Regions from separate parts of the Rhizobium sp. ZX09 genome, predicted to be linked through region 1. Evidence: predicted binding sites of a transcription regulator. Region 1 holds the regulator's gene; each other region holds the start of a gene.

Region 1 (4,926 bases):
ATGTTCTACTATATTGAGTCGGTAGGCGATAAGGACCTAATACCCATCGATAACTTCCAGCCATACGTTGATGAGGGATCGATCCTAATGGAGGAATTTACACTTCTAAATCCCGAGCACCCTCGCTTTAGCATGACTTACATTTTCTACAGTCTTCCAGAGGAAGCTTGGCGCATTCCCGCTTTAAAGACAGCCTTGGTTGCCCAACAGGACAATATTCAACGCCCTGATGAGGGTATTGATCGAATTATAGGATTACTACTTGGATACTCTAAAGAAGAAATTGATAAGTGGGTGAGAAAAGAACTGAATTCCGCGACGTCACCAAACTGCAGTCTTTGAAACATAATCCGCCCAAATAGCTATTCCCGGTAATATTTCCAATTGGAATCGATTTGCACTATAATCGACATCGCCATTGCGATCCGAAGAAGGCCGCTTTGTCTAGGCCGACCCTCTTGGATAGCCCGTCTCCGGGTCGTACTCCCGACCGGTGAACGGAACGGTTGTGGCACTGTTTCGACTGCCGTTTCAGGCTGACCATAGCTGTCGTAGCTATATTCGTTCACAACTGATCCGGCATCGTCCGTCGCAGCCCGAACCGAGCCGAAATGGCCGGCATGGACGTAATAAGAAGATGCCGACGGAGCATTCGCGCCGGTCGCGGTTGCCGTGGAAGACGGAACCCCACCCGCTCCGGCAGCCAGTGTGATGCCGGCAAGATCGTCTACGCTATCGGTATGACTGTATCGACGCGGTTCGCTTGCAACACCTGCGCCATCAACGTCAGCTTCGGCCGCAACATGTTAGCCGTCATACAGGAAGCTCCTGAATGATGTTTCCGTTCCGCTCGCATCCTGTCGTCGCTCCCACACCCGACGACCCAGCGCATCGTAACGATAGCTCACCGTCAACTCAACTGTCGCCCCGGTTGAGGCCGAGCCCTATCGGCTTACCAGAACAAGCTCGTCGTAAGCGGAATAGCCATAACGCCAGCTCAATTCGCTCGCCTTGACGGTTTTGCGGATCAGGTTGCCGTTGACGTCATATTCGAACTCGTGCAGCAAACAAGTCAAACAACACCAGACAAACTTTCGACTATTTTAGAATAGTATTTCAATTCTTTTTTATGCGAGAGAAAATATCCGAAATGACTGTCAAGGGGGAACTGATGTCCAGGGTGAAAGTCGACGAATAATGTCCGCAAATCGATCCATCGTTCGAACAACAGAATTGTGCCAGCGTCTTTTCGCATGAATATCTCATTGAATATTTCCATTGCATGCAAAAGAAGTAGTGGATCGCGCCGCCGACGTAAAAATTCCATCAAGTTCGTCAATTTCGACATTTCATATTCAACTGCAGAAGGAAACGCATCTTTAAGCTGAGAGAACAACACTAGAAAATCTGCTGAGCTACAAATTCTCTCATCGACCAAAATTTTTTCGATTTCGCTAGAAATATAAATCTCTAGTTTTCCCATTCTTTGGTTCATATTCGAAATGTCCAATATTGGTATGAGCGCATCTTGCGTTCGACAGGAACAGCCCCTGGCCAAATATATCCAGACTTGCTCACAGTATACGCTTCTGCTTTTCCCCGATACAGTCCCTTTTTGGTCCGCAAGCGATTTCATCATGCATTATTTCATTTGGGCGGCACACGGATCATCCCAAGATGGAGGGAGACCAGGTGATTTATCATCCGGCGGGATCGATCGCGCCAAAACACCACAACCACTTCCCCAACAATCTGCATATCCAGTTGCATCGCTGTGTTCAGCGCATCGGCAAGGGTGTGGATAGCATGCGTTGTGTAGCAATCGTACCACCCACCAGTGCAACTGGCACAGCGAGTGTACTCGCATATTGTCCTGCTGCCGCCATTCCACTCGGATCAGTCCAGTTAGCAGGCGAATTCCAGACATAGCGATAGATGTTAAGGTCACCGGCTTCGAACCAGATCGGATATTCCTGCAGGAAGCGGCCGGTCGAGGGATCGTAGGCGCGTGAACGATAGTGGGATAGGCCCGTCTCCTGATCGTATTCTCGGCCAGCGAAGACAGACAAAAGAAGCTGGGGTTCCAATAAGCTTCCTAATCACGACATCGCAGAGCATTCAATCGTAAGAAGGACCTCAATATATTCCTAGTAATCAGCCACTTAGCTGCTGCGCGAGAACGACGCATTACGGAGGTTTGTCGATACAGCGATTGCCCCCCATTTTTGGGCAAAAACCCAATAGAAACGAACAAATCTTGCGGCTTATCTACCGGGGTTCTTGGGGTGCGATTCCCGTTTTGTTTTCTCGCCCCAAGTTCACGAAATTTTAGGGGATTGCGGAACACATATGGAACATATAGTGTTCGTTCTGTATTTGTTTCGCGACTTCAACGACGATTCTCAAGGGTGTTTTCCTCATGCTCACGCGCAAACAGCAGGAATTGCTTCTCTTCATTCATGAAAGAATGAAAGAGTCCGGCGTGCCGCCCTCCTTCGATGAAATGAAGGACGCACTCGATCTTGCCTCCAAATCCGGCATCCACCGGCTGATCACTGCCCTGGAAGAGCGCGGGTTCATTCGCCGGCTACCTAACAGGGCGCGAGCGCTTGAAGTGATCAAGCTGCCGGAGGCCTATGTGCCCGGCTCGAGGCCGCAACGGGGCTTCTCGCCGAGCGTTATTGAAGGCAGTCTCGGCAAGCCCAAGATGCCCGAGCCCGCCCCTGCTCCCAAGGCGCCTGCGAACGATATAGCAGGCGCGGCAACCGTGCCCGTCATGGGCCGGATCGCTGCCGGTGTGCCGATCTCAGCCATTCAGAACAATACGCATGACGTGGCGGTTCCGGTGGACATGCTTGGCTCGGGTGAACATTACGCGCTTGAGGTCAAGGGCGACTCGATGATTGAGGCCGGCATCTTCGATGGCGATACCGTCATCATTCGCAACGGCAACACCGCCAATCCCGGCGATATCATCGTGGCGCTGGTGGATGACGAGGAAGCGACGCTGAAGCGCTTCCGTCGCAAAGGTGCCTCGATCGCACTTGAAGCCGCAAACCCTGCCTATGAGACCCGCATTTTCGGACCTGATCGGGTTAAAATCCAGGGCAAGCTGGTAGGGCTGATCCGCCGGTATCATTGATGCTGCTGCCGGTCCGGATAAGGCCGGAGCGGTCGATGAGCGATAAACCATGCCTTCAAGATGAACGGCGCGTCATTCCACTCGAGTGATGCGCCTTTTCTTTTTAATGGCGGCGAAGGCGGCTTTGCCAGAGGACGTCGGCAGGGATGGCGCCCCACCCATCAATTGGCGTTATGGGAGCGATGGATTCTTTGCGATATTCCGGGCCGGGCCGCTGGTATAAAAACCCGCTTCACAGTCAGGAGACCCGCAATGTACGATCTTTATATCGCCAACAAGAATTACTCCTCCTGGTCGCTGAGGCCATGGGTCCTGATGCGCACGCTCGGTATCGCCTTCGAGGAGAAACTCGTCCCGTTTGGTGAAGGCGTGTCATTCTCCACCTTTTCCCCAACTGGCAAGGTGCCTTGCCTCGTCGATGATGGCGTGACGATTTGGGAGTCACTCTCGATCGCCGAATATCTTGCCGAACGTCATCAAGGGGTATGGGCAAGCGACAAGCATGCGAGAGCCTGGTCGCGGTCGGCAGCAAGCGAAATGCATGCGGGATTTTCGTCCCTTCGCAATCTCTACCCCATGTCCGTTGGCGTTCGTGTCAGACCGAACGTCAGCGATGCCGGGCTTGCGGCGGATATAAAGCGTGTCGATGCGGTGTGGAGCGAGGGCCTGTCGAATTTCGGCGGTCCCTATCTCGCCGGTCAGAAGTTCACGGCGGTGGATGCCTTCTACTGCCCTGTGGCATTCCGTTTCCAGACGTATGGCGCAGACCTTTCTCCTGCGGCAAAAGCCTATTTTGAGCGACTGCTCGCTCTGCCGTCCATGCGCGAATGGTATGAGGCGGGACTGAAGGAGACCTGGCGTGACGCGGCACATGAAGAGGAGATCGCCGGAATTGGCGAATTGACGATGGATCTACGCGCAAAGGCCTGACGATCCTCGCTGGTGGCGATCATTGCGACGCCGCCAGCAGACGGGTGATCGTTTCAGGCAATTCCCGGTCGAAACGTCCGGTTTTCCAGTCATAATATCGATGTTCACTCCACGGGCGGTTTGCGCCCGCGGTCGACGCCCGTAGCCGACCGACAACGCCGGGCTGATCGCTCCTCGCGAAGTCTATCTCCACGGAACCGATGCGCCGCAATATGTCGCGGTTGAGGAGTAACGCGCCCGAGCGACACTGTGCAAACGACGTTCTGCGGGAAACAATGACGATGTCGGCAATGTCACATGCTTTTCCGGCGAGGCGGCCGTCTTCCAGTACGATGATCCATTCGCCGCTTTCCGCACGCGCCACGCACCAGCGACCTGACTTGCATGTAAAAATTCCAGGCGCTGCATCCTTCAACGCAGCCGCCATGTCTCGTCCCACAGCCTTTATTTCGTCCCGCGTGAGCTTTGATTTCCTGGTGAGTGCGATGCCGGACGCGGTTGGAACGTCTTTTCTGAGGATAACGGGCGCGAGCGGTTTCTCCGGAAGCAGCAGCGCCCTCTGCCACTGGTCATAGATGAAGCCATGCGGCCGGGTTTTTGTGGCGTAAACCTTGTTCTCGTCCAGAAGCGCGACCAGAGAACCGTCTTCATGAACGAGGAGATCGGGCAGATCGCGCTGAGATGTCGCTGCCGAGAGGCCGAAGGCAAGCAGCAAAGGCGGAATGCCCAAAAGCGCAAGGCGGCTGCGCAGCAGGGTCAGCAGCAGGAAGCCAGCCGAGGCGATGCCGATGAACCAGCCATGCGGACGTCCGGTCGCAGCGCTGCCACCCCAGGAGGCGACTTCGTCCGCGACC
Region 2 (4,926 bases), 720 kb from region 1:
TCAGGCGCGGCACCTTCATACGTGGTCCTGACGCTTATCGTCGGCCGGTCGACGTCGGGCAGTTCGCGCACTTCGACGCCGACCAGAGCCGCGAGGCCGGCAACGACCAGCAGCGTGTTAAGGACCGCCGCCAGAATTGGCCGACGCACGAACAATGCGGTAAAGGCGAGCTTGGAATCCTGACCGGAAGGCGGCTGGGTCGTCATTGGCTGGCAACCTCCTCGGGCTTGGGCTGGTTTCCGACCCGCACCGCCCCGCCTTCGCGCACGCGCTGCAGGCCCTCAATCACGACAGGTTCGCCTTCCGCCAGTTCAGCCTTGACGAGAACGGCATCCGGGTTGCGCTGCACGATCTGCACCCGCACCTTGTTGGATTTATTGTCAGCCACACGCCAGACATAGGAGCCTTCCGCATCCCACTGCACGGCCAGCGGATCAACCGAGGCATAAGTTTCCCCGGCGAAGCGCATGGTGACGCCGAATGACATGCCCGCCCTCAACTCATCCTTCTCATTTCCGAACTTTGCCCGGATGCGGATGGTGCGGCTCGCCTCGTCGACACGGTTGTCGACGGCCTCGATCTCCCCCTTAAAAGTCTCACCCGGGCGCGAAATCGACGTGGCCTCCACCGGCATGCCGACCTTGATCGCAGTCGCAAAACGCTCGGGAGCCCAGAAATTGACGAGAATTTCAGACCGGTCGTCAATGCTGACAATGGTGGATTGCGTCGTGACATTGTCACCGATATTGGCGGCGACGATACCGGCCACGCCTTCGATGGGCGCGACGATATCACGCCGCTTGAGATTGAGTTCGGCGGTGCTCAGCGCAAGCTTGGCGGCTTCTTCGGCAATCTGGGCATCCAGCACGTCGAGGCGGGAAACGGACTTCAAATTCTTGTAGGAATTGGATTTTTCGACGGCGCTGCGCAGCGCCACCTGCGCCTTGTCGCGTTCGATCACCTGCTCCTCGTCATCGAGCCGCGCCAGCACCTGCCCCTTCACGACGCGTGCACCGGACGATGTACGAATTTCAGAAAGCGTGCCGGAAACCTGCGGCATGACGACGACGGACTGGATCGCCTCGCCATTGCCGATGGCGTTCAACCGGTCGTTGACCGTGCCTTTCTTCACAGGGGCGGTCACAACCAGTGTGGCGTTATTGTTGCGGCGTGCGCCACCCGCATTCTGTCCCGTCGGCGCGCCGGCCGCCGATCCGCCGGCTGCGGCGACTTCGACCGAAGCAGCGGGTGCTTTGACCAGCCCGATGCTGGCGAGCATATTGCGGGCGTCGGGCGAATAGACGCCCCAGAGACAGAGACCTGCCCCCACCACGGCCAGACTGACACCCACCTGTTTCCAGACCCGCATATAGTTCTCCGGTTGATCATCGCAGCATAAGAAAGCCCCTGAAGCTCAGGCTTCGGGACATCAGCAGTATTCCCCGTCGTTTAGAACGAGGCAACGCACAAATACGTTTCTTACGTAATTGTAATTTGTGATGGATTCTCGTCGAACACACCATAAACGCTATATTATCGCAAATATTGTTCAGCGCGGTAGTCTGTCAGCACGAAATGAGCCGGAGGAAGCCATGAGCACCGTCACGAAAACACAAAATCCCGAAGCCGATCCGCGCGTGAAAGCGGTGTTCGATGATATCCGCACCACCCGCAAATCGGACTTCATCAACAATATGTGGCTTTACCTCACCTTTGATCCTGATCTTCTGGAAAAGACATGGGCCGAGGTCAAGGCGGTGATGGCGACACCCTCGGCGCTCGACCCGCTGGTGAAGGAAATGCTTTACATCGCAGTGTCCGTCACCAATGGCTGCTCCTATTGTGCCCATTCCCATACGGCGGCCGCGAAAGCCAAGGGCATGACGAATGAACAGCATGCCGATCTGATGCGGATTATCGCGCTCGCCGCCAAGACCAACCAGCTTGCGGTGGCCCTTCAAGTGCCTGTCGATGCCGCTTTTGATGCCGATCAGAGGGCATGAACCCGAAATAATGCCTTGGAATAGGCATTTTGAGCAGCGATACCGGAATAAAAGCAGAACACGGTTCTGGCCTTTATATCCCGAATCACTACATTGGGCCGCATGAGCAACAGTTTTGACGATATGCCGTTCTTCGATGAGGAACCCGTGGCGCCGCGCAGGGCGACGAACAATGCCCCTTCGGAAAACGGCGGCGGGCTTGGCATTGCCGCCCGCGCCATGGCTGCGCGCGATCAAACGCGTGCCGCACCCGATTATCTTTCCGGCCTCAACCCGGAACAGCGCGATGCCGTGGAAACGCTGGACGGGCCGGTTCTCGTCCTCGCCGGCGCCGGCACCGGCAAGACCCGTGTTCTGACAACCCGCATTGCCCATATTCTCGCAACGGGCCGGGCCTATCCCAGCCAGATCCTCGCCGTGACCTTCACCAACAAGGCCGCACGCGAGATGAAGGAACGTATCGGCGTTCTCGTCGGGGGCGCTGTGGAGGGCATGCCCTGGCTTGGCACGTTCCACTCCATCGGCGTCAAGCTGTTGCGTCGTCACGCCGAACTCGTCGGCCTGAAGTCGGATTTCACCATTCTCGATACGGATGACGTGGTGCGGCTGATCAAGCAGCTCATCCAGGCCGAAGGTCTCGATGACAAGCGCTGGCCGGCCAAACAGTTCGCCGGCATGATCGACGGCTGGAAGAACAAGGGCCTGACGCCGCCGGATATTCCGGAGGGTGACAGCCGCGCCTTCGCCAATGGCAAGGGCCGCGAGCTCTATACCGCCTATCAGAACCGGCTGAAAACGCTGAACGCCTGCGATTTCGGCGATCTGCTGCTGCACCCGATCAGCATCTTCCGCCGCCACGCCGATATTCTGAAGGAGTATCATCAGAAGTTCCGTTACATTCTGGTGGACGAATATCAGGACACCAACACGGCGCAATATATGTGGCTGCGGCTGCTTGCGCAGCGCGCCAAGGGCGAGCCGCAAAACGTCTGCTGTGTGGGTGACGACGACCAGTCGATCTATGGCTGGCGCGGCGCGGAAGTGGACAATATCCTGCGCTTCGACAAGGATTTTCCCGGCGCCAAGGTCATCAAGCTCGAACGCAATTACCGCTCCACCGAGCATATTCTCGGCGCGGCCGGCCACCTCATCGCGCATAATGAGGGACGCCTCGGCAAGACGCTGTTTACCGAACGTAGCAGCCCTGACGACGAAAAGGTCGTGGTGCATGCTGCCTGGGATTCGGAGGAGGAAGCCCGCGCAGTCGGCGAAGAGATCGAGCAGCTTCAGCGCAAAGGTAATATGCTGAACGACATGGCGATCCTCGTCCGCGCCTCCTTCCAGATGCGCGAATTCGAAGACCGTTTTGTCACGCTCGGCCTCAATTACCGCGTCATCGGCGGCCCGCGCTTTTATGAGCGCCTCGAAATCCGCGATGCCATGGCCTATTTTCGCCTCGTCTGCCAGCCGGCCGACGATCTCGCCTTCGAGCGGATCGTCAATACGCCGAAGCGCGGCCTTGGCGATACGACGATCCGCAACCTGCACGACTATGCGCGTGCCCGCGACATTCCGATGCTGGCGGCAGCGGCCGACATCATCGAAACCGACGAGCTGAAGCCGAAGGCCCGCAAGGCGCTGTTCGATGTGGTGCAGGATTTCCGCCGCTGGCAGGGTCTACTCGAAAACACCGAGCACACCACGCTTGCCGAGCAGATTCTCGACGAAAGCGGCTACACCGCCATGTGGCAGGCCGACAAGACGGCCGAAGCGCCCGGACGCCTTGAGAACCTGAAGGAACTCATCCGCTCGATGGAAGCCTTTGAAAGCATGCGCGGTTTCCTCGAGCATGTCGCCCTCGTCATGGATGCCGAGCAGAACGAAAATCTCGATGCCGTCTCCATCATGACGCTGCATTCCGCCAAGGGTCTGGAATTCGACACCGTCTTCCTGCCCGGCTGGGAAGAAGGCCTGTTTCCGCACCAGCGGGCGCTGGATGAAGGCGGCCGCTCCGGTCTGGAGGAAGAACGTCGTCTTGCCTATGTCGGCATTACGCGTGCCAAGAAACTCTGCCATATCTGGTTCGTCTCGAACCGGCGCATTCACGGGCTGTGGCAATCCACCCTGCCCTCGCGCTTCCTGGATGAACTGCCGCCCGCCCATGTCGATGTCGCAGCATCCGACAGCAATTACGGCGGTTATGGCGGGCGTGGCGGCTATGGTCAGTCGCGTTTCGACAAGGCAGATCCCTTCGCCAACACCTATTCCACCCCGGGCTGGAAGCGTGCGCAGCAGAACCGTAGCGATGCCACCCGCGACAACTGGGGCACGCGCTCCGGCCATGCGGTGGAACGTATTGGCTATGGCGAAAGCGGCCCGCGCACCCGCACCATCGATGGGGAACTGGTGGCCAAATCTGTCGCCGACACGCCGTCAAGATTCTTCGTCGGCGACCGCGTCTTCCACATCAAGTTCGGCAACGGCAATATCGCTGCCATCGAGGGGAACAAGCTCACCATCGACTTCGACCGCGCCGGCCAGAAGCGCGTGCTGGATGGATTTGTGGAAAAGGTTTGATTCAACAACTATGAGTGCCTGAAGGCCGCTTTTCCCATAGCCCACGTCACGCCATTGCAATAAAGGAGTTGCAATGGGATTGTGAGAACCGGGTGAGGACTGCTTTGCATATATTGCCGAAAAGCCAGCGCAAGCTTGCGGTTTTCCTGATCAACATGGACGGCGCCACCAAGCGCCTCGCGGATATGACCGCGCGCCTTGATGCCATGGGTCTCAAGGCGGAGCGCATCCCAGGCGTGAATGGCAGGGAGCTGAATTATCCAATCCCGGAATTCAGCGAAATTTCCTATATGCTGATGCATGGCCGCCGCACGTCACCTCCGGAAATCGGCTGCTATCTCAGCCA
Region 3 (4,926 bases), 660 kb from region 1:
GCTACATGCAGGACCGCCAGAACGCCCGGCTGATGGGTGCGACGCCCACCGGCAACGGTCGCCGTCAGGGTTATGCCTATGTGCCGATGCCGCGCATGACCAATACCTACATGCTGTCGGGCGACAAGACGCCGGAAGAGATCATCGCCTCCGTCAAGAAGGGCATCTATGCCGTCTCCTTCGGCGGAGGCCAGGTCGATATCACCTCGGGTAAATTCGTGTTCGGCTGCACCGAGGCCTATCTCATCGAAAACGGCAAGATCGGCGCGCCGGTGAAGGGCGCCATGCTGATCGGCAACGGGCCGGATGCGATGAAGCGCGTCTCGATGATCGGCAATGATTCGAAACTCGATACCGGCATCGGCAATTGCGGCAAGGCCGGGCAATGGGTGCCTGTTGGCGTCGGCCAGCCGCATCTGCGCATGGACCAGATCACCGTGGGCGGCACGAAGGCGTAGGGCTCTCGGCGGGCACAATGAATGGGGCCACAAGGAAAGTAGGCCCCGCGCCGCTCGCCCCAGCCCCTGATCACACACATGGCTGCCATGATGCGGTTTCCTCTGGCATGCCGCCGGGAAGACGTTAAGATCAGCCCCTACCCTAAGGCCACATCCCGATCCGGCCGATGCGCAAAGGAGACCATGACCATCATACGAAATGCCCTCGTTCCTGAACTTGCCGTCAGCGACTGGCAGAAAAGCCGCGCATTTTATTGCGACCTGATCGGTTTTCATGTGGTCTATGAGCGCCCCGAAGAGGGCTTTACCTATCTGGCGCTGGGGGATGCCCAGCTGATGATCGACCAGATTGGCGCGACGCGGACATTCGTGACTGATAATGCCGTGCTCGAATTTCCGTTTGGCCGCGGCATGAACCTGCAGCTTGCCGTCCCCTCGCTGCAACCCATTCTTTCCCGGCTGGAGCGATCCTCCATCGACCTCGTCATGCCGCTGGAAGAAAAATGGTACAGGCGCGGCACGGTCGAAGTGGGCAACCGGCAGTTCATCGTCGCCGATCCGGATGGTTACCTGATCCGTCCGTTCGAGAGCCTTGGCGAACGCCCTTTCCGGTTCGGTTGAGCCATGCTGCCTTTTCTCCCGCGGGCCGTGGTTTTCGACATGGACGGATTGCTGATCGAGAGCGAGCGGCTCTATCGCGATTCATTTCTGGCGGCTTCGGAAGAAGGCGGCCACGGCATGAGGGTGGAGACCTATCAGAAGGTCTGCGGCAGCCCGTGGGACTTCATCACCGGCACCATTTTTGCTGATTATGGCGCGGATTTTCCCATCGACAGTTTCCGAGACGCCTGGCTCCGGCATCTTGGCGTGATGATGGCTGGTGGCGTGGCGTTGAAGCCGGGCGTCACCGAGATCCTCGACCTTCTCGACAGCCTCGATATCCGCCGCGCCATCGCCACCTCGTCGCGGCACGATTCGGTGACGCGCCATCTTGGGCCCCACGATCTTCTCAAACGCTTCGACACAATTGTCGCGCGCGGCGACTATACGGAGCCGAAACCGGCGCCCATGCCCTATCTGACAGCCGCGCGACGACTGTCCCTTGATCCCGGGCGCTGTCTTGCCCTGGAGGATTCATACTCGGGTGTACGCTCGGCGACATCGGCGGGCATGATGACGATCATGGTGCCCGACGTTGCGCCGCCGACCGAGGAAATGCGGGAGAAATGCGTGGCCGTCGCCAGCGACCTGCATATGGTGGCCGACCTTCTGCAAAAAGCGCAGGCCTGAGTAGAATGAAAATCGGGCTGGGGGCGCGAAACGGCGTCATACGTGCTTCGCGATTTGGCGTCATGATGAAACACGTGTCGGGCTGGGGCGCCGCTACTGGGCAAATGCCTCTGCCGGCGTATCCATAACCGGGGTAATCATGACGCCTGTCGCCGCGTCACTCATAACGCTGATACTGCTGGTTCTGTCCCTGTTCCAGATTGCGCTCGCCGCCGGCGCCCCTTTCGGCGGCCTCGCCTGGGGCGGCGTGCACACGGTATTGCCGGGACGGCAAAGGATAGCCAGCGCAGCGACACCGCTCATTTATGCGCTTTTCGTTTCCTTCCCACTGCAAAAGGCGGGTTGGGCCGACATCTGGCCGTCTGGCTGGGTTGAACCTGGAATCTGGATCATCGCCTGTTACATGGCGGTGAGCATCGGATTGAACGCAATGTCGAAAAGCCGCCCGGAGCAGCTGGTCATGGCACCTGTAGCTGCCGCTCTTGCGATCCTGTTCTTTGTCATCGCGTTCTCCTAGCGGATCGCGGAGGCGCGACGCAGCAGGATCGAATGGTCCTCGGCGGAGCGTCAGGCCCCCGGCTTGAAGCGCCACTTGCGTTCTATCGCATTTTCGAGATCGAGACCGTTGCGATGCGCCAGCAGCAGTACGTGGCCGAGCAGATCGGCGGTTTCGTCAGCCAGATCACGCTTCATCTCCTCTTCGCTTCTGCCGCTGCTGCGCCCCCGCCCTGTCAGCCGGTTCCAGGCCTGCGTAACCTCGCCCACCTCCTCCTGAAGCTTCAGCATGAACCAGTCGGGATCACGGGCGATCCCGTTTTCATCGGCATATTTCTGCGAGGCAGCCTCGAACTGGCGTATCATGGACAGAAGCATTTGTTCATCCTTTGTTCGTTATATCCAACTCTAATCACGATTCTCCGGCAGCGTCGATTCGAAAGCGCTTATGGACGGCGGATGGAGCGTCTGCCGGGCCACCCTTGGCCCGGCGCTGTTTGATTTGCTGCTTAAACAGGCAGGCGCCAATGGCGCGGCCTGACGCCCTTAGGGGTACATTCGGACCTTGGACCAGGCACCGTCTGGCGTGTCGCGGCGGAATTCGATGCGGTCATGCAGGCGGAACTTGCGGTCATGCCAGAATTCGATGCTGACGGGGCGAATGCGAAAACCGGACCAATGGGACGGGCGCGGAATATCGCCGATCGCATATTTGGCGGTATATTCAGCCACCGCCTTTTCCAGCGCGAAACGGCCTTCCAGCGGCCGTGACTGCTTGGAGGCCCAGGCGCCGATGCGGCTGCCGCGCGGCCGGGAGGCGTAATAGGCATCCGCCTCCTCGTCGCTCACGATCTCCACCTCGCCGCGCAGGCGCACCTGACGTCGCAGGCTCTTCCAGTGGAAACACATGGCCGCTTTTTTCTGGCCGAGGATCTCCCGGCCCTTCTGGCTTTCGAAATTCGTGTAGAACACGAAGCCTCGGTCATCGACGCCTTTCAGCAGCACCATGCGCACATTCGGCAGGCCATTTTCGTCCACGGTGGCGAGTGCCACCGCGTTCGGATCGTTGATCTCGGAAGCCGTCGCATCCTTCAGCCATTCGGCAAAAAGCGTGAAAGGTTCATTTTCTTCCGTGAAGTCACTGGATGTTAACCCCGTTTCCGACATATTGACTAAAATGCTCCCGAGCTGATTTGGACCCCAGAGATGATCTCTGGTGAAAGATGGTGACCGTCATAGCAAAGTCGAACAGTCGAACAAAGAGCCTCCTTTCGTCGGTAGCGGAAGTTTCCGCCGTCGTGTCGATGCTTGCGGTGCTGAGCGGATGCGTCAGCCTCGATCTGTTCGGCGGCGACAAGGTTGACCGCTCGCTTTCCACCGCCTCCGTGCCGAACCAGCAGAATGGCAGCGCCCAGACCGACGATGTGACCATTCGCAATGCGGTGACATCGGCCGATCTCGCCAAACTTGCCGACCAGCCGCTGCCCTGGGCGAACGCCGCCACCGGCAGCGCCGGCGTCGTGACCGCCATTCACGAAGACAAATCAAGCGGTTTCGTCTGCCGCGATTTCAAGACAACGCGCCACTCCTTCGAAGGGGTGGCAGCTTATTCCGGACAGGCCTGCCTGTCGGAAACCGGCGAATGGTTGATGACCCGCTTCGAGCAGAAATAATCTGTTTACCCTTCCATGGGGAATAGGCGCGGCCCCGGTGCGTCGAACCTGCTCCGTAAAGGAGTGATTAGCAACTTATTGCAACAGTCGACGTTGATTAAACCGAGGGCGTGCAGGCGAATGATCGCGGGCACCCCTTTTCGGAGGGGTTAGCTTCAGGATTGCGCCATGACGGGCGGCAGGCGCCTGAGCCAACGTAACTGGTGTTTCGCATGCGCGATCCATATTCGATCCTCGGCGTAAAACGTGACGCCCGCCACGAGGAAATCAAGGCCGCCTGGCGCACGAAGGCGAAAACCGTTCATCCGGACGCCAATCGCGACGATCCCGATGCCTCGGCGCGATTCGCCGAGATCGGACAGGCCTACGACCTTCTGAAAGACCCGAAAAAGCGCGATCTCTACGATCAGGCCCGCAAGGCTGCAGAAAAAAAGCAGCGCGATCAGACCATCATGCAGCAGCGGGAGGCCGCGCGCGAGGCGGCTGAACGCGCCAGGGCGGCCGAAAAGCTGATGGAAGAACTGGCCCGGGCGGACGCCCGCAACCGGACGCAGACCGGCCAGAAAACCGACGCCAGGACGGAAAGTGCCGAAGACATCGTCAAGCGGATTTTCGGCGCGGAGGCACAGAACGATCCCAAGGTACAGCAGGCGGCGGAAGCGGCAAAGGCTGCCGCAAGCGCCGTAAGAGGCGATGCGCCTGCCGCCGGCGAGACCGCCCAGTCCGGCGCTGGCGATGACAGGGCCGCGCCCGTCTCGCTTGCCGCCAATCTCTTCAGCGCTCTCGTACGCCGGTTCCGCACGCCGCAACCAGCTCCCGAAAAGGCGCCCGATATCACGGCGGAGGCCATCGTCACGGTCGCCGATCTGCTGGAGCAAAAGTGGATTACCGTATCGCTTGCCGATGAACGAGAGGTTCGCTTCCAGCTGGAAGCCGGCATGACCGACGGACATGTGGTGCGGCTGAAGGGACAGGGGCTGAAGCTTCCGAACATGGCCCGCGGCGATCTC
Region 4 (4,926 bases), 1.1 Mb from region 1:
ATCCCGATGATAAAAGGCCTCCAATATTTCACGGGGGTTTTCTCATATGTCGTTCAAAATGATGTTCGCGGCGGCCGCAACCATGGCTATCCGTACGGTGCCGATATTGCCGGCCTATCTGCGTCGGAAAAAAGACGACGCGGTGGTCAGCGCATCCTGCACCGATCTGCGGCTTCAGCCGGCGCCCATCAATGCTGAATGGATCATTGCCGGCAACCCGCAGGCACGTGCTGCGGATCATTCCCGAAGCGGCGACCGTGCCTCAAGCACTGCCATGTGGGATTGCACTGCAGGCGAATTCCGCTGGTTCTTCGGTTGGGATGAGACCGTCTATATTTTGGAAGGCGAGGTGCATGTGACGGCCGAGGACGGCTCGGTCAGCATCCTGCGGGTCGGTGACGTCGCTTATTTCAGGGCCGGAACATGGGCCACCTGGCGTGTTGATCATTATGTGCGCAAGGTTGCCTTCATGCGTCGTCCGTTCCCCACGGCGCTGGCATTTGCCTATCGCGTCAAGAACAAGCTGTTCGCCGGTCGCTCCTACAAGCTGGCAGCCTGAGCTGTCGCCCATGCCGTTGGCGGGCGCGGGTGTGCCTTCGCCGTGGGAATTATGAAGGTTCAATAAAACTCACAGAAACCACGGCTCGCAGCAGTTGCGTTTGAATGGTCGCTGCCCTACATCTTTCAAGTTTTCTGAAGCATTTCCGGGTCTCTTCCGGTCCTGCCGGAACGCTTGAAAGATGAGACACGGCATGGCGGATCGCAGGCGTCCGTATGCTGCGAGAGGAACATGCGCATGGCGAAGATCAAGAACGTCGCGATCCAGATGGATCATGTCTCCGGCATCAACATCGGCGGTGATTCCACCTTCGCCATGAGCCTTGAAGCGCAGGCGCGCGGATATCGGCTGTTCCATTACACGCCCGACCGCCTTTCCATGCGCGACGGCAAGATTTACGCGACCGTCGAGCAGATGGAACTGCGCGACATCAAGGGTGACCATTTCTCGCTTTCCGAACCGGAGCGCGTTGATCTTTCCACGATGGATGTCATCCATCTGCGTCAGGATCCACCATTCGACATGGCCTATATTACCTCCACCCATCTGCTGGAGCGCATTCATCCGAAGACCCTGGTGGTCAATGATCCCGCCTGGGTGCGCAATTCGCCGGAGAAGATCTTCGTCACTGAATTCGCGGATCTCATGCCGAAGACGCTGATCACGAAGGATGTCGCGGAAATCGCGCGCTTCCGTAACGAAATGGGCGATATCATTCTCAAGCCGCTTTATGGCAATGGCGGTGCGGGCGTCTTCCATTCAGCGCGGGACGACCGCAATTTCTCCTCGCTGCTGGAAATGTTCGGTCAGATGTTCCGCGAACCTTACATTGCTCAGGAATATCTGCCCGACGTCCGCAAGGGCGATAAACGCATCCTGCTGGTGGATGGAGAGCCGGTGGGTGCGATCAACCGCGTTCCAGCGGAAAACGATGCCCGTTCCAACATGCACGCTGGCGGCCGCCCTGAGCCTACGGAACTGACCGCGCGCGAAAAGGAAATCTGCCGCCGTATCGGCCCCGCCCTGCGCGAGCGTGGTTTCCTGTTCGTTGGAATTGATGTCATTGGCGATTACCTCACCGAAATCAACGTCACCTCGCCGACCGGCATTCGAGAGGTGCGGAAATTCGGCGGCGCCGATGTGGCGAGCCTGCTGTGGGACGCCATCGAGAAAAAGCGCGAAGCTCAGGATTTTTGATAAGACATAAATCGCTCTCGGTTTGTTCCGGCTATACAACTCGATACAACTAAAATACAGCGGATGCGATAAATTGTTCGCTGGATGTTCTTGTTTTATTCTTTGAGCTGTGGCACGTTGCTTGGCAATGGTCGTGGATGGGGCATAAGGCTCTGAAAGCGCGGCGGTTTGCGGGGGCAGGCCATGGTGGCACGGGTCAATACGGTGGCATTTCAGGGCATAGAGGGTGTGCCTGTCGAGGTGCAGGTCATGGTCGCACCGGGAAGGGTCGGCATCCAGATTGTCGGTCTGCCGGATAAAGCCGTCGCCGAAAGCCGGGAGCGCGTGCAGGCGGCATTACATGCCTCAGGCTTGGCGCTGCCGGCAAAGAAGGTCACGGTCAATCTTGCCCCTGCCGATCTGCCGAAGGAAGGATCGCATTTCGATCTTCCCATTGCCCTTGGCCTCATGGCCGCCCTGGGAGCCATACCGGCCGACGCGCTGGGGCGTTACGTGGTCCTTGGCGAACTCAATCTCGATGGTACTATCGGCTTGGTTGCGGGCGCGCTTCCGGCAGCGATCGGGGCCAATGCGCTTGGCAAGGGACTGATTTGCCCGGCTGACAGCGGCCCGGAGGCGGCATGGGCCGGAGCCGGGATCGATATTCTCGCCCCGCGCAGCCTGATTGCGCTCGCTAATCACTTTCGTGGCACGCAGATCCTCTCGCGCCCGACGCCCGCCATTCGCGCCAATCCGGTCAATCTGCCTGATTTAGCTGACATAAAGGGGCAGGAGAGCGCCCGGCGGGCGCTGGAGGTGGCAGCCGCCGGCGGCCATAATCTGCTGATGGTCGGCCCGCCCGGCTCGGGAAAATCCATGCTCGCCGCCCGCTTGCCTTCGATCCTGCCGCCGCTGGAGGCGGCAGAACTGCTGGAAGTGTCCATGGTCCATTCCATTGCCGGCCAATTGTCGGGTGGCAAGCTTTCGGATCGCAGGCCCTTCCGCACGCCGCATCATTCCGCCACCATGGCGGCCCTGATCGGCGGCGGGCTGCGGGCCAAACCGGGCGAGGCTTCGCTTGCTCACCATGGCGTTCTTTTTCTGGATGAGTTCCCGGAATTTTCGCCGCAGGTGCTGGATGCACTGCGTCAGCCGCTCGAAACCGGCGAATGCATTATTGCGCGGGCCAATCACCGTGTCAGCTATCCCGCGCAAATCCAGCTTGTCGCGGCAATGAATCCCTGCCGTTGCGGTATGGCGGGAGAGCCGGGTTTTACCTGTGCCAGAGGCCCACGTTGTGTGGCAGACTATCAGGCTCGCATTTCCGGCCCGCTGCTCGATCGCATCGACATCCGTATCGACGTTCCCGCCGTTTCCGCCGCCGATCTCATGCGGCCCGTGACGGCCGAACCGAGCGCCGTGGTCGCGGCGCGCGTCGCCCAAGCGCGCCTTGCCCAGCAGGAACGTTATGCGGCAGCGGGCTTCCCTGCCATCCGTACCAACGCCCGCTGCACGACAGCAATGATCGAAAAATACGCCGAACCGGACCAGTCCGGGCTGCAATTGCTGCGTGATGCGGCGGAGCGCATGAAGTTTTCCGCGCGCGGTTACCATCGCATTCTTAAGGTGGCCCGCACCCTGGCGGATCTGGATGGCAGGCAAAAGGTTGGGCGTATCCATATTGCCGAAGCAGTGTCCTATCGTATCGCCGGCGAAAGGCTAACCGCCGCGGCGTAAAACCAGCTACGGGCACTTTGTCTGGGAAGGACGCTTATGCCTGCCGGTCAATCAGGTGGTTCCGGGAATGACGGGTAAAATGCTGTTTGGACAGTTCGGTAGGTGATGGGCCGCATGAGGGGGCCTTGAAACAGAAAGGCCGCCGGCAAACCGGCGGCACGTCAAATATTCGCTCTTCCGCAACCGGGTGCCGAGAAGGGGCTAGAGCCCAAGCCCTTCGAAAAGTGCTGTCGAAAGATAACGTTCCGCGAAGGAGGGAATGATGATGACAATGTTCTTGCCGGCATTTTCCTCACGCGCACCGACCTTGATTGCCGCCGCCAGCGCCGCACCCGAGGAGATGCCAACAGGCACGCCTTCCAGCCTCGCCGCCAGACGTGCGGTTTCGAAAGCCTCATCATTGGTGACGGTGACGATCTCGTCATAAATGCCGGTGTCGAGAATGGCGGGGGCAAAACCGGCGCCGATGCCCTGAATTTTGTGGGGGCCGGGGTTGCCACCGGAAAGAACGGGGCTGTCGGCGGGCTCCACCGCAATCACCTTCACCTCGGGCTTGCGGGATTTCAGAACCTGACCCGTGCCGGTGATCGTGCCGCCGGTGCCGATACCCGAGACCAGAATATCAACCGTGCCTTCGGTGTCGTTCCAGATTTCTTCAGCCGTCGTCTTGCGGTGGATCTCGGGATTGGCGGGGTTTTCAAACTGCTGCGGAATGATGGCGTCAGGCAGGGTTTCTGCCAGTTCCTGCGCCTTGGCGATGGCGCCCTTCATGCCCTTCGGGCCTTCGGTCAGCACCAACTCCGCGCCTAGGAGAGCCAGCATTTTCCGACGCTCGACCGACATGGTTTCAGGCATGGTCAGGATCAGCTTGTAGCCTTTCGCGGCGGCAGCGAAGGCGAGCGCAATCCCCGTATTACCGGAGGTCGGTTCCACCAGCGTCGTCTTTCCGGGCGTAATCTTGCCCTGGGCTTCCAGAGCTTCAATCATGGCGACGCCGATGCGGTCCTTCACCGAAGCGATGGGATTGAAAAATTCGAGCTTGGCAAGAAGATTGGCCTTCACGCCTTTTTCCTTCGCCAGCTTGTCGAGCCGCACGATCGGTGTATCGCCGATTGTTTCCGTAATCGAGGAATAGACGCGTCCGCGTCCGGGCTTTCTGGCTTCCGGCATGATGCTCTCCTGTGTAAAGACCGCAAGATTTGAGCGGCAGAATAGGAGCAATAATCTCCGCAAGCTAGCGAACGTTCGTCCTAATATCCGTGAATTGCGGGAATAATTTCACGCCAGATCGCGGAAATGCACGAATTTGTTTTACGTGCTGCGGATGGCGATCATCGTCGCGGTTCCGGCCAGAATACCCGCCGCGGTGCGGTTGAGAATTGTCAGGGCGCTCGGTCTTTTCAGGAGGTTGCGCGCTTTGGCCGCAAGCAGGATGTAAGGCAGGAGAACCGCCA

Evidence for each region. Region 1 encodes LexA, which represses DNA repair genes until DNA is damaged. Its sites were predicted from a motif close to TGTTCNNNNTGTGTTCNG; they were not measured.
Region 2: a site for LexA is predicted at 2,047-2,064, ahead of BTN45_RS09105 (UvrD-helicase domain-containing protein). Genes of this name have one in related genera too.
Region 3: a site for LexA is predicted at 2,623-2,640, ahead of BTN45_RS01945 (MazG nucleotide pyrophosphohydrolase domain-containing protein). Genes of this name have one in related genera too.
Region 4: a site for LexA is predicted at 1,842-1,859, ahead of BTN45_RS14585 (YifB family Mg chelatase-like AAA ATPase). Genes of this name have one in related genera too.

What each region holds. Positions count from the first base shown of each region.
Region 1 covers NZ_CP031363.1:1,071,053-1,075,978, reverse strand. The annotation lists gene BTN45_RS05235 (hypothetical protein) at 1-342, shown strand, start outside; gene BTN45_RS26620 (hypothetical protein) at 945-1,067, opposite strand; gene BTN45_RS05230 (hypothetical protein) at 1,073-1,495, opposite strand; gene BTN45_RS05225 (RHS repeat-associated core domain-containing protein) at 1,779-2,069, opposite strand; gene lexA (transcriptional repressor LexA) at 2,420-3,142, shown strand; gene BTN45_RS05215 (glutathione S-transferase family protein) at 3,395-4,072, shown strand; gene BTN45_RS05210 (ComEC/Rec2 family competence protein) at 4,092-4,926, opposite strand, start outside.
Region 2 covers NZ_CP031363.1:1,794,239-1,799,164, forward strand. The annotation lists gene BTN45_RS09090 (efflux RND transporter permease subunit) at 1-206, opposite strand, end outside; gene BTN45_RS09095 (efflux RND transporter periplasmic adaptor subunit) at 203-1,369, opposite strand; gene BTN45_RS09100 (carboxymuconolactone decarboxylase family protein) at 1,593-2,003, shown strand; gene BTN45_RS09105 (UvrD-helicase domain-containing protein) at 2,106-4,580, shown strand; gene BTN45_RS09110 (glycosyltransferase family 25 protein) at 4,685-4,926, shown strand, end outside.
Region 3 covers NZ_CP031363.1:406,435-411,360, reverse strand. The annotation lists gene tldD (metalloprotease TldD) at 1-458, shown strand, start outside; gene BTN45_RS01960 (VOC family protein) at 642-1,079, shown strand; gene BTN45_RS01955 (HAD family phosphatase) at 1,083-1,748, shown strand; gene BTN45_RS01950 (hypothetical protein) at 1,888-2,265, shown strand; gene BTN45_RS01945 (MazG nucleotide pyrophosphohydrolase domain-containing protein) at 2,316-2,621, opposite strand; gene pdxH (pyridoxamine 5'-phosphate oxidase) at 2,790-3,410, opposite strand; gene BTN45_RS01935 (RT0821/Lpp0805 family surface protein) at 3,467-3,916, shown strand; gene BTN45_RS01930 (DnaJ C-terminal domain-containing protein) at 4,129-4,926, shown strand, end outside.
Region 4 covers NZ_CP031363.1:2,980,554-2,985,479, forward strand. The annotation lists gene BTN45_RS14575 (cupin domain-containing protein) at 47-559, shown strand; gene gshB (glutathione synthase) at 797-1,756, shown strand; gene BTN45_RS14585 (YifB family Mg chelatase-like AAA ATPase) at 1,940-3,472, shown strand; gene cysK (cysteine synthase A) at 3,674-4,642, opposite strand; gene BTN45_RS14595 (LysE family translocator) at 4,784-4,926, opposite strand, start outside.